3 regions of the Cellulomonas sp. P4_A2 genome follow, and region 1 is predicted to be linked to each of the others. Evidence: riboswitches for the same ligand, from Rfam matches in the RefSeq annotation. Region 1 holds a riboswitch; each other region holds the start of a gene.
The links. A riboswitch is a leader RNA that binds a small molecule or an ion and turns the genes downstream of it on or off. The one in region 1 is predicted to bind S-adenosylmethionine.
Positions count from the first base shown of each region.

Region 2: another riboswitch for S-adenosylmethionine. It lies ahead of AC1DUE_RS18575 (LLM class flavin-dependent oxidoreductase); the one in region 1 lies ahead of AC1DUE_RS05375 (aminotransferase class V-fold PLP-dependent enzyme).
Region 3: another riboswitch for S-adenosylmethionine. It lies ahead of AC1DUE_RS02355 (methylenetetrahydrofolate reductase); the one in region 1 lies ahead of AC1DUE_RS05375 (aminotransferase class V-fold PLP-dependent enzyme).

Region 1 covers NZ_JBFUHG010000004.1:127,864-131,088, reverse strand. Annotated here, with positions in the region: gene AC1DUE_RS05390 (O-succinylhomoserine sulfhydrylase) at 1-1,032, opposite strand, end outside; gene AC1DUE_RS05385 (rhodanese-like domain-containing protein) at 1,029-1,448, opposite strand; partial or broken gene AC1DUE_RS05380 (DUF1737 domain-containing protein) at 1,475-1,654, opposite strand; SAM riboswitch class I at 1,648-1,749, opposite strand; SAM riboswitch class IV at 1,868-1,982, shown strand; gene AC1DUE_RS05375 (aminotransferase class V-fold PLP-dependent enzyme) at 2,021-3,225, shown strand, end outside.
Region 2 covers NZ_JBFUHG010000024.1:27,439-30,663, forward strand. Annotated here, with positions in the region: gene AC1DUE_RS18560 (phosphatase PAP2 family protein) at 1-35, opposite strand, end outside; gene AC1DUE_RS18565 (NADP-dependent oxidoreductase) at 80-979, opposite strand; gene AC1DUE_RS18570 (winged helix-turn-helix transcriptional regulator) at 1,102-1,479, shown strand; SAM riboswitch class IV at 1,542-1,661, shown strand; gene AC1DUE_RS18575 (LLM class flavin-dependent oxidoreductase) at 1,872-2,978, shown strand; gene AC1DUE_RS18580 (GNAT family N-acetyltransferase) at 2,975-3,225, shown strand, end outside.
Region 3 covers NZ_JBFUHG010000001.1:454,215-457,439, reverse strand. Annotated here, with positions in the region: gene AC1DUE_RS02370 (TetR/AcrR family transcriptional regulator) at 1-516, shown strand, start outside; gene AC1DUE_RS02365 (DNA-3-methyladenine glycosylase I) at 513-1,112, shown strand; gene AC1DUE_RS02360 (hypothetical protein) at 1,305-1,520, shown strand; SAM riboswitch class I at 1,596-1,690, shown strand; gene AC1DUE_RS02355 (methylenetetrahydrofolate reductase) at 1,734-2,786, shown strand; gene metE (5-methyltetrahydropteroyltriglutamate--homocysteine S-methyltransferase) at 2,783-3,225, shown strand, end outside.

The sequences.
Region 1 (3,225 bases):
CGTCGCCTTCTTGGCAACCTCGGACGACGCGCCGTCGGGCACCGCGAGGTTGAAGGTCACGACCGTCCCGCCGCCGCTCTGCTGCTGCAGCGCGAGCGCGTGCTGCGGGTGCGAGGGCAGGTACGGGTAGCGGACCAGCGAGACGCCCGGCTGCTCCTCGAGCCAGGTCGCCAGCCGCAGGGCCGACGCCGTCTGGTGCTTGACCCGGATCGAGAGGGTCTCGAGGCCCTTGAGCAGGACCCACGCATTGAACGCCGACAGCGACGGGCCGGTGTTCCGGATGAGCGTCTGCACGGGTCCGTGGATGTACTCCTCCGACCCCAGGATCGCGCCACCGAGCACGCGGCCCTGGCCGTCGATGTGCTTGGTCGCCGAGTAGACGATGACGTCGGCGCCGAAGTCGAGCGGCTTCGACAGGACGGGCGTCGCGAAGACGTTGTCGACGATCACGATCGCGCCCGCGGCGTGCGCGAGCGTCGTGACCGCCGCGATGTCGACCAGGTCCTGCATCGGGTTGGACGGCGTCTCGAAGAACACGACGTCGGCCGGCGTCGAGAGCGCCGCCTCCCACTGCGCGAGGTCGTGCCCGTCGACGTAGTCGGTGGTCACACCCCACTGGGCGAAGACCTCCTCGAAGAGCACGACCGTGGACCCGAACAGGGCCCGGGCCGCGACGACGCGCGAGCCCGACTTGGCGACAGCCGCGATCGCGGTGAACACCGCGGACATCCCGCTGGCGGTGGCGAACGCCGCCTCGGCGCCCTCGAGCAGCCGCAGCCGCTCCTCGAACGTCGAGACCGTCGGGTTGTTGTAGCGCGAGTACAGGAACCGGTCGTGCTCGCCCGCGAACGCGGACTCGGCCTGAGCGGCGTCGTCGTAGACGTAGCCCTGCGTCAGGAAGAGCGCCTCGGACATCTCCTGGAACTGCGAGCGCACCAGCCCGCCGCGCACGGCGAGGGTGTCCGGCCGCAGCGTCCCGCGCTCGACCCGCTTCTCGTCCCAGTCGCCGGGACCCGGCACCCGAGGGCTCACCGCTGCCGCCACGGCAGGCCGGCCGCGCGCCAGCCCGAGTGCCCGCGGTGCCCGTCGGCACCCACGTCGCCCTCGAAGCCCTCGAGGACGTTGTACGCCGGACCGAGACCCGCGGCCGTCGCGGCGTTCGCGGCGTGCACCGAGCGGACGCCCGAGCGGCACAGGAACACGATCGGCCGCCCGTCGCCCGGAGTGAGCCCGAGCTCGCCGAGCTGCTTGAGGAACTGCGGGTTCGGGCGTCCCGACGGGTACGAGACCCACTCGACCAGCGCGGAGCGGCCGCCGATCGACGCGGCGTCGGGGATGCCGACGTAGGCCCACTCGGCGTCGGTGCGCACGTCGACCAGCAGCGCGTCGCCGTCGGACGTCAGGAGGTCCCAGGCCTGCTGGGGGGTCAGGTCGCCGGCGTAGCTCATACGGGCCTCGTCTCGTGGGTCGCGTTGCTGGGAAGGATGACGGCCTGCGCGACGATCACACGCTCGCCGTCGTAGGTCGCGGCCGGGCCGCCGTGCAGCACGTAGCCGTCGGCCAGGGCCTCCGAGACGCGCTCGCAGAAGGCGATGTCGTCGGTGCCGCTGAGCAGCCGGTACCTGAGTCGTTCTGTCACGTGCACAGCCTCCATCGGTCCTGGCGGTAGCACCCTCGTCCGTGCACTGTCGTGCACGCGGGTTGCTGCGGCGTCGTCGAGCCAGATCTCTCGGCCGCTCTGGATGGTGCCGGTGATGCTAGTGCGGGCGTCGGACGGAATCCAACTGGTGGAATCGAAGTCTCGCGATCCGAGACGAATCCGATCGTGCGTTGACACGTGCGCGGCGGGACGGGGACCCTCTTCTCAGGTCATGAGCGCCAGCGTCAAGCCCCGGCTCGCTGGCCGGCAACCCTCCTCCGCGGTGGGGTGCCCCGGGTGACGACCTGGCCGAGCTCCGTCCGGGGCTCGGCAAGCGCGGGGTCCACCGACGGCGGTGCCCCTCTGTGTCGGAGGACCATCATGACCACAACTGCCGAGCGCCTCTCGTGTGTGGACGTCGACGCGGTGAGCGAGCTGCTCCCCGTCGTCGGCGGCAACACCACGGTGCCCCTCGTCGACGGCACGCAGCGCGTCTACGCCAACCTCGACTACGCCGCGTCCGCGCCCGCCCTCGAGGCCGTCGCCGCGCGCGTCACGGAGGTCCTGCCGCTGTACGCGTCCGTCCACCGCGGCGCCGGGTACCTGTCGCAGGTGTCCACCGCCCTGTACGAGTCGTCGCGCCAGACGATCGCGCGGTTCGTTGACGCGCGTCCCGACGACGTCGCGATCATCACCCGCAACACCACCGACTCGCTCAACCTTCTGGCCCGAGTCGTCCCGAGCGGGTCCCGGGTGCTGGTGCTGGACATCGAGCACCACGCCAACCTGCTGCCCTGGGTGCACTCCGCGGACGGGCACGGCCACTCGACCACCATCCTGCCGATCGCCCGCACGGTCGCCGAGACGCTGTCCAGGCTTCGCGACGAGCTCGCGCGCCGGCACTACGCGCTCCTGACCGTCACCGGCGCCTCCAACGTCACCGGTGAGTCGCTGCCGCTCGACGAGGTCATCGCCCTCGCGCACGCCGAGGGCACCCGCGTCGCCGTCGACGGCGCCCAGCTGGTGCCACACCGCGGGTTCTCGCTCGCGGCCTCCGACGCCGACTACATCGCGTTCTCGGGCCACAAGACGTACGCACCGTTCGGGGCCGGCGCCCTGGTCGGACGTCGCGACTGGCTCGACGCAGGTGCGCCGTACCTCGCAGGGGGAGGTGCGGTGCGCGACGTGCGCACGGACCGCACCGTGTGGCAGCCCGCACCTGCCCGGCACGAGGCCGGCTCGCCCAACGTCATCGGCGCCATCGCGCTCGCGGAGGCGTGCGACCAGCTCGCGGCCCTCCCGGCCGGTGCGCTGCACGCCCACGAGGACGCCCTGCGTGCCCGGCTCGTCGCGGGCCTGTCCGCCATCGACGGCGTCGAGATCGCGCGCATCTGGCCCGACTCTGCCCCGCCCGTCGGCGTCCTGACCTTCACCGTCCCGGGCCACAACCCCGGCCTGGTCGCCGCCTACCTGTCGGCCGAGCACGGGATCGGCGTCCGTGACGGCCGCTTCTGCGCCCACCCGCTCCTCGCGCACCTGAACGCCTCCGACGGTGCGATCCGCGCGTCCGTCGGCGTCGGCACGAC
Region 2 (3,225 bases), on a different contig from region 1:
AGGAGCGCGCGTCGACGGAGGGGGCGAGGATGCATCCCCGGAGGTTAGGCGCGCGGGGCCGGACGCGCTCGTCGAGAGCTCACGGCACCAGGACGACCACCCCGCGCAGCCCGCCGGCCTCGACCGCGGCGTAGGCGTCGCCCGCCTTCTCGAACGGGTAGGTGTCCGCGACGCGCGGCGTCAGGACGCCCTCGACGGCCAGCGCCGCCACGTCCGCGAGTCCCGCGGAGCCGCTGACCACGTGGACGGTCTTGACGCGGATGCCGCGCTCGGGCGTGGGCGTCGCGGGCGCGGTGACGGCCACGAGCACGCCGCCGTCCCGGGCTGCGACGAGAGCCGGTGCGCCGAGCTCGGCGGTGTCCAGCACCCCGTCGGCGCCCAGCGTGCCGAGGTCGGTGCCCCGCAGCACGAGCCGGGCGCCGGTGCGCTCGACGAAGGCGCGGTCGGCCTCGCGCGCGACGGCCAGGACCTCGAGCCCGCGGTGCCGGGCGAGCTCGACGGCGAACCCGCCGACACCACCGGCGGCGCCGGTGACGGCCAGCGTCGCGCCCGCCGGCAGGCCGAGCAGGTCCAGTGCCTGTGCGGCGGTCAGAGCGTTGAGCGCCAGCGTCGACGCGTCCACCGCGCTCAGTGACGCGGGACGCGACGCGACCGACCCGCGCGGCAGCACGACGGACGACGCCTGGGCGCCGACGAAGGTGTCGAACCAGTCGGACAGGGCCAGCACCGGGTCGCCGGGGGCGAGGCCCGTGACGTCCGGGCCGACCGCGTCGACCACGCCGGCGAGCGCCCAGCCGAGCACGTAGCGGTCGGCCGGCGGCAGCGGGACGTGGCCGCGCGCGACGACCACGTCGACCGGGTGGACGGGTGCGGCCTCGACGTGGACCCGGACCTCGCCCGGACCGGGCTCCAGGACGGGCAGGTCGAGGATCGCGAAGTCGGCGGTGGGGCCGGGAACGGTGAGGGTGACGGTCGACATGAGGGCCTCCGGGGGGAGATCGGTTCGGGACGCGACCCATCCTGAGCACAGTGGTATCTTTTGGGAAGTAGGCACCTTCTGGTGCCTAAAGGGTCTGTCTGGTTCCCTGCTCGGAGGACATCGTGCTCGAGACGCTCCCCCTCGCGGCGTACGACTCGTTCGACGCCGACTGTCCGACCCGTGAGCTCCTCGACGAGCTGTCGGACAAGTGGGTCTGTCTGGTCATGACCGCGCTGGAGGTCGGCCCGCAGCGGCACTCGGAGCTGCGGCGGCGCCTCAACGGCGTGAGCCAGAAGATGCTCACCCAGACGCTGCGCGCCATGGAGCGCGACGGCATGATCACGCGGACCGTGACCGCGTCCGTGCCGGTCCGGGTCGACTACGAGCTCACTCCGCTGGGCGTCTCGCTGACCTCCGTGGTGCACGCCGTGAAGGTGTGGGCCGAGGCGAACATGGACGCGGTCGCGATCGCCCGTGAGGCGTACGACGCCCGCGTCTGATCTCACGATGTGACCAGCGGTTTGACGTCGTCGGGCCCCCGATCTAAATTCCCTACCAATAAGGTCAAGATTTCCAGCGCGAAGCTCCGGCTAGCTGGAAGGCAACCCTCCGCGCGGTGGGGTGCCCCGGATGAGGACCTGGTCGTGGTGGGCACTACGCCTCCACACGGCAACGACGCGAACCCCGGCAGTGCCGGGACGAGAGGAACGACCATGAACGCGTTCGGAGCACCCCGCTCCCCGAGCTGCGGCCACGCCATGCTCACGCGTTCCTGTTGTCGCTGAACCTTCAGCGCCCCGCTCCACCTCGCACGCCCCGCTGAACGGGGCGAGCCTCGCCGCACCTCTGACGTGCGCGCCCCACCTCTCGCACCACCTGAACGGATACCCCTGTGTCCTCCCATGCCCACCTCGGTGTCGACCTGTCCGACACCGGCGCCCGCGCCGCCGCCTGGCGCACCCACGGCTCCCAGGGTCAGCGTCTCTTCGACGCCGGCCGCCTCGAGGAGCTCGTCGCCGTCGCCCAGCGCGGTGCGCTCGACTTCGTCGTGTTCGACGACGACTTCGCCCTGCACCCCGGCGGCAGCACGACCCGCCTCGACGCGGCCATCGTCGCCTCCCGCCTCGCGGCGCGCACCGACGGCATCGGCCTCGTCGCCTCGGTCGGCACCTCGCACCTCGAACCGGCGCACATCTCGACGGCCATCGCGACGATCGACCAGGCCAGCGCCGGTCGCGCCGGGTGGCAGGTCGGCTGGACCACGCGTCTCGACGAGGTGCCGACGGCCGGCCCGCGGTCGTCCTCCCCGGACGTCGCGGCCCTCGCCGGCGCGGCCGAGGCGGCCGCCACAGTCGCCCGGCGCTGGGACAGCTGGGTGCCGACGACCTCGGCACGCCCGCGTTTCACGACGCACGACGGCGTGAACTTCGCCGCCGGCGTCCCGAAGGGCAGCACGCGTCCGCCGCAGGGCCGACCGCCGGTCGTCGTCCGTGCGACGACCCCCGACGAGATCGAGCTGGCCGGACGCGTCGCGGACGTCGTGCGCATCCGCGCCACCGACCGCGACGAGGCCGCGCGCACCCGGGCCCGGGTCCTGGGCGCGGTCGTCGCCGCCGGTCGTGACCCGCGCGACGTGCGCGTCCTGGTCGACGTCTACCTCATCGTCGGGCCGGACCGGGCCAGCGCGCAGGCCCGCCTCGACATGCTCTCCGACCTGGAGGGCGTCAGCTGGGACACCGGCTCGCTCGCGTTCGTCGGGACCTCCACGGGGTTCGCCGAGCTGGTCACCGACTGGCTCGACGCCGAGGCCGCCGACGGGTTCACCATCCGCCCGGCATCCGTGCAGACCGACCTGGTCGCGCTCGTCGACGGCGTCCTGCCGGTGCTGCGCGCGTCGGACGCCTTCCGTTCGTCGTACCCCGGCCGCACGTTCCGCGACACCCTCGGCCTGCCGAGCACCGTGCCGAGCACCGTCGCCCGATTCGCGGCGTCGGCATGACGACCACCGACCTCCGCGTCGTGCGCTCGTACGCGCTGAGCGACCCGGCCGTGCAGCCGATGCTCGACGAGCTCGCGGTCGAGTACCTCACGCGGTACAGCGAGTTCTTCGGGGTCGACGACCTGCGCGCGGAGCTCGAGCGGTACCCCGCCGAGCAGTTCGCGGCGCCCGACGGTGACCTGATCCTGATCCTGGAGGACGGGACCGCGGTGGCCGGCGGTGCGTTCCGGCTCCGGGCCGAGCCGGA
Region 3 (3,225 bases), on a different contig from region 1:
ATCCTCGCGATCCAGCAGCCGATCCTGCGCGCGCACCCGTGGCTGGCCCGCACGACCACGGTCCTGCACGCCATCGGCCCGGGGCGGCTCTCCTGGATGGAGGGCATGCTCGCGGCGCTCGAGGACACCCCGCTGACCGAGTCGCAGAAGGTCGGCGCCATCGGCGTGCTCTCCACGCATGCGCTCGACCAGCTGCGGGTGAGCGAGCAGCTGTCGGCGCAGGCACGCACCGCGGCGGTCGGCCCCACGGAGGGCGACGCACCCGACCTGGGCACGCTCATCGGCATCCTCGCGACGCCCGCCTCGCACCCCGCGCTGCTGCGCGCCGTCGACGCCGGCGGCTTCGTCTGGGACCCGCTCGACGAGGACACCCTCGACTTCGGCACGCAGCTGATCCTCGACGGCATCGAGCGGCTGATCGTCGTCGCGTCGAGCCGACCCCAGCCCTCGCTCGACCGAGCGGCTCCGCATCCGGCCGGTCCGGTGTCGGACGGAGGAGACAGACTCGGGGCATGACGCTCCCCGACCCACTTCCCGAGCCTCGGCCGGACTCGAACATCGGCCGCTGCTTCGGCGACGGCAACCCGCTCTACGAGAAGTACCACGACGAGGAGTGGGGCAAGCCGGTCCACGGCGAGAACGCGCTCTTCGAGCGGTTCGCGCTCGAGGGCTTCCAGTCCGGGCTCGCCTGGATCACGGTCCTGCGCAAGCGGCCCGCGTTCCGGGCGGCGTTCGCGGACTTCGACCCGGAGGTCGTGGCCGAGTTCGGCGACGACGACGTCGCGCGGCTGATGGCCGACGCGTCGATCGTGCGCAACCTCGCCAAGATCGAGGCCACCATCGCGAACGGCCGGGCGCTGCGCGCGCTGCACACGGACGGCGGCTCCCTCGACGCGGTCCTGTGGTCGCACGCCCCCGACCGCTCCGGCTGGACGCGTCCCGCCACGTGGACGGACGTCCCGGCCATCACCCCTGAGTCCAAGGCCCTCGCCAAGGAGCTCAAGTCGCTCGGTTTCCGGTTCGTCGGACCCACCACCGCGTACGCCGCCATGCAGGCCTGCGGGGTGGTGGACGACCACCTGGCCACGTGTCCGAGCGCCCAGGGTGCCTAGCCGAGGCTCCGGACCCCCCGCGCCCCTAGAGATGGACGCCTGACCAGGCAGAACGCACTGGTACGCCCGGGTGAAGCACTGGACGACGGGGTCCTGGGCGTGCTGTGGCGCCGGGTGAGATCGATACTCCTGCCGGGTGACGCTCCCGAACCCATCTCGGCAGGTGAGAACCAGCCGACTATCGTGCCGAGAATGGCAGACGTCTTCGAACCCGACGGGCGGCACGACGACGTGCGCGCCGCGGCCGATGCGTTGACGGGAACCCCGGCACCGGACGTGGACATCCTCGCCGCGGTGCAGGACGGGCTGCGGCTCGTCCCGGCCGGCTCGCCCACCTCGTGGTTCGACGTCCCGCAACAGCGCCGCGGGCGTGACGACAACACCCTCGGCGGACGCCGTGGGGTCTGATCGCTCCCCGGGACAGTCTCGTCTCACCCATCGAGCGTGGTTGCCCACCATGTGGTCGGCGGTCTACGATCGCGCCTACCATCCAGAGCGGCCGAGAGACCTGGCTCGACGACGCCGCAGCAACCCCCCTCTTGCGAGGGTGTGGGTGCTTCCGCCAGGGACGATGGAGTGAACCCAGATGTCCCCGAACGACCGTTGCCCCACCCCGCAGGCGTGCCCGTGAGCGCCGCGACGCTGGAACCTCGCACGCCCGGGCTGCACGTCGCCCCGGCCGCGCGCCCCCACGCCGCCAACGACCGGCCGACCATCTCCTTCGAGCTCTTCCCGCCGCGCAACCCCGACGCCGCGCCGCGCCTGTGGGCGACCATCCAGGCGCTCGAGTCGGTGCACCCGGACTTCGTCTCGGTCACCTACGGCGCCTCGGGCAAGACGCGCGTCACCACCCGGCAGCTGGTCCGCCGGCTGCTGCGGGAGACGACGCTCAACCCGATCGCCCACCTGACCTGCGTCGGCACCTCCCGCGAGGAGATCACGACGATCGTCGAGGAGTTCCTCGACGAGGGCGTCCGCTCTTTCCTGGCGCTGCGCGGCGACCCGCCCGTCGACCAGCAGGACTGGGTGGCCCACCCGGACGGCCTGCAGACCGCCGGCGAGCTGGTGGAGCTGCTGCGCCAGATCGAGGCGCAGCGCTGCGCGGACAGCCCGTCGCAGGCGGTGCGCGCGCGCGTCCGACCGCTGTCGGTCGCGGTCGCGGCCTTCCCGCGCGGCAACCACGCCACCGGCGGCACCCGCGCCCAGGACGTCGCCTCGCTGCTGGCCAAGCAGGAGGCGGGTGCCGACTTCGCCATCACGCAGGTGTTCTTCGACGCCGACGACTACCTCGGGATCGTCGCCGACGCGCGCGACGCCGGGGTCACCATCCCGATCATCCCGGGCATCATCCCGACCACCGATCCCGCCCGCCTGCACCGCGTGCAGGAGCTCACCGGGGTCCCGGTGCCTGAGAGACTGTTCGACCTGCTCGGCTCCGCCGACGACGAGCTCGACCGCCACCGCCGGGGCATCCGCGCGAGCGTCGACCTGGTCAACGGCGTCCTGGACGGCGGGGCTCCCGGCGTCCACCTCTACACGTTCAACCAGCACCATGCCGTACTTGACCTGCTCGAGGGTGCACACCTCGACGGCGGAGCTCGGACAGCTCCCGACCTGGCCAGCGGGCCGCAGGTCACGGCAACCGCCGACCCTCGAGGGACTGAAATACCATGACCAAGATCCAGTTTCCGGCACAGTTCCCCGCCGGCTCCGTGCTCGGCTACCCCCGGATCGGCCCGCGCCGTGAGCTGAAGAAGGCCATCGAGTCCTTCTGGGCGGGCAAGTCGTCCGCCGACGAGGTCGAGGCCGTCGCCGCCGACCTGCGCCGCCGGACCCGGACGCGTCTGGCTGAGCTCGGCCTGGCGACCGACGTGCCCGCGATCCCGAGCGCGTTCTCGTTCTACGACCACGTGCTCGACGCGACGGCCGTCGTGGGCGCCGTGCCCGCACGCTTCGCCGACCTGGTGGCCGCCGACGGCACGCTCGACCTGGCCGGCTACTCGACCGTGGCGCGCGGTCGCGGCGACGACCTGCCGCTCGAGATGACCAAGTGGTTCGACACCAACTACCACTACCTGGTCCCCGAGATCGGCCCCGAGACCACGTTCCGCTA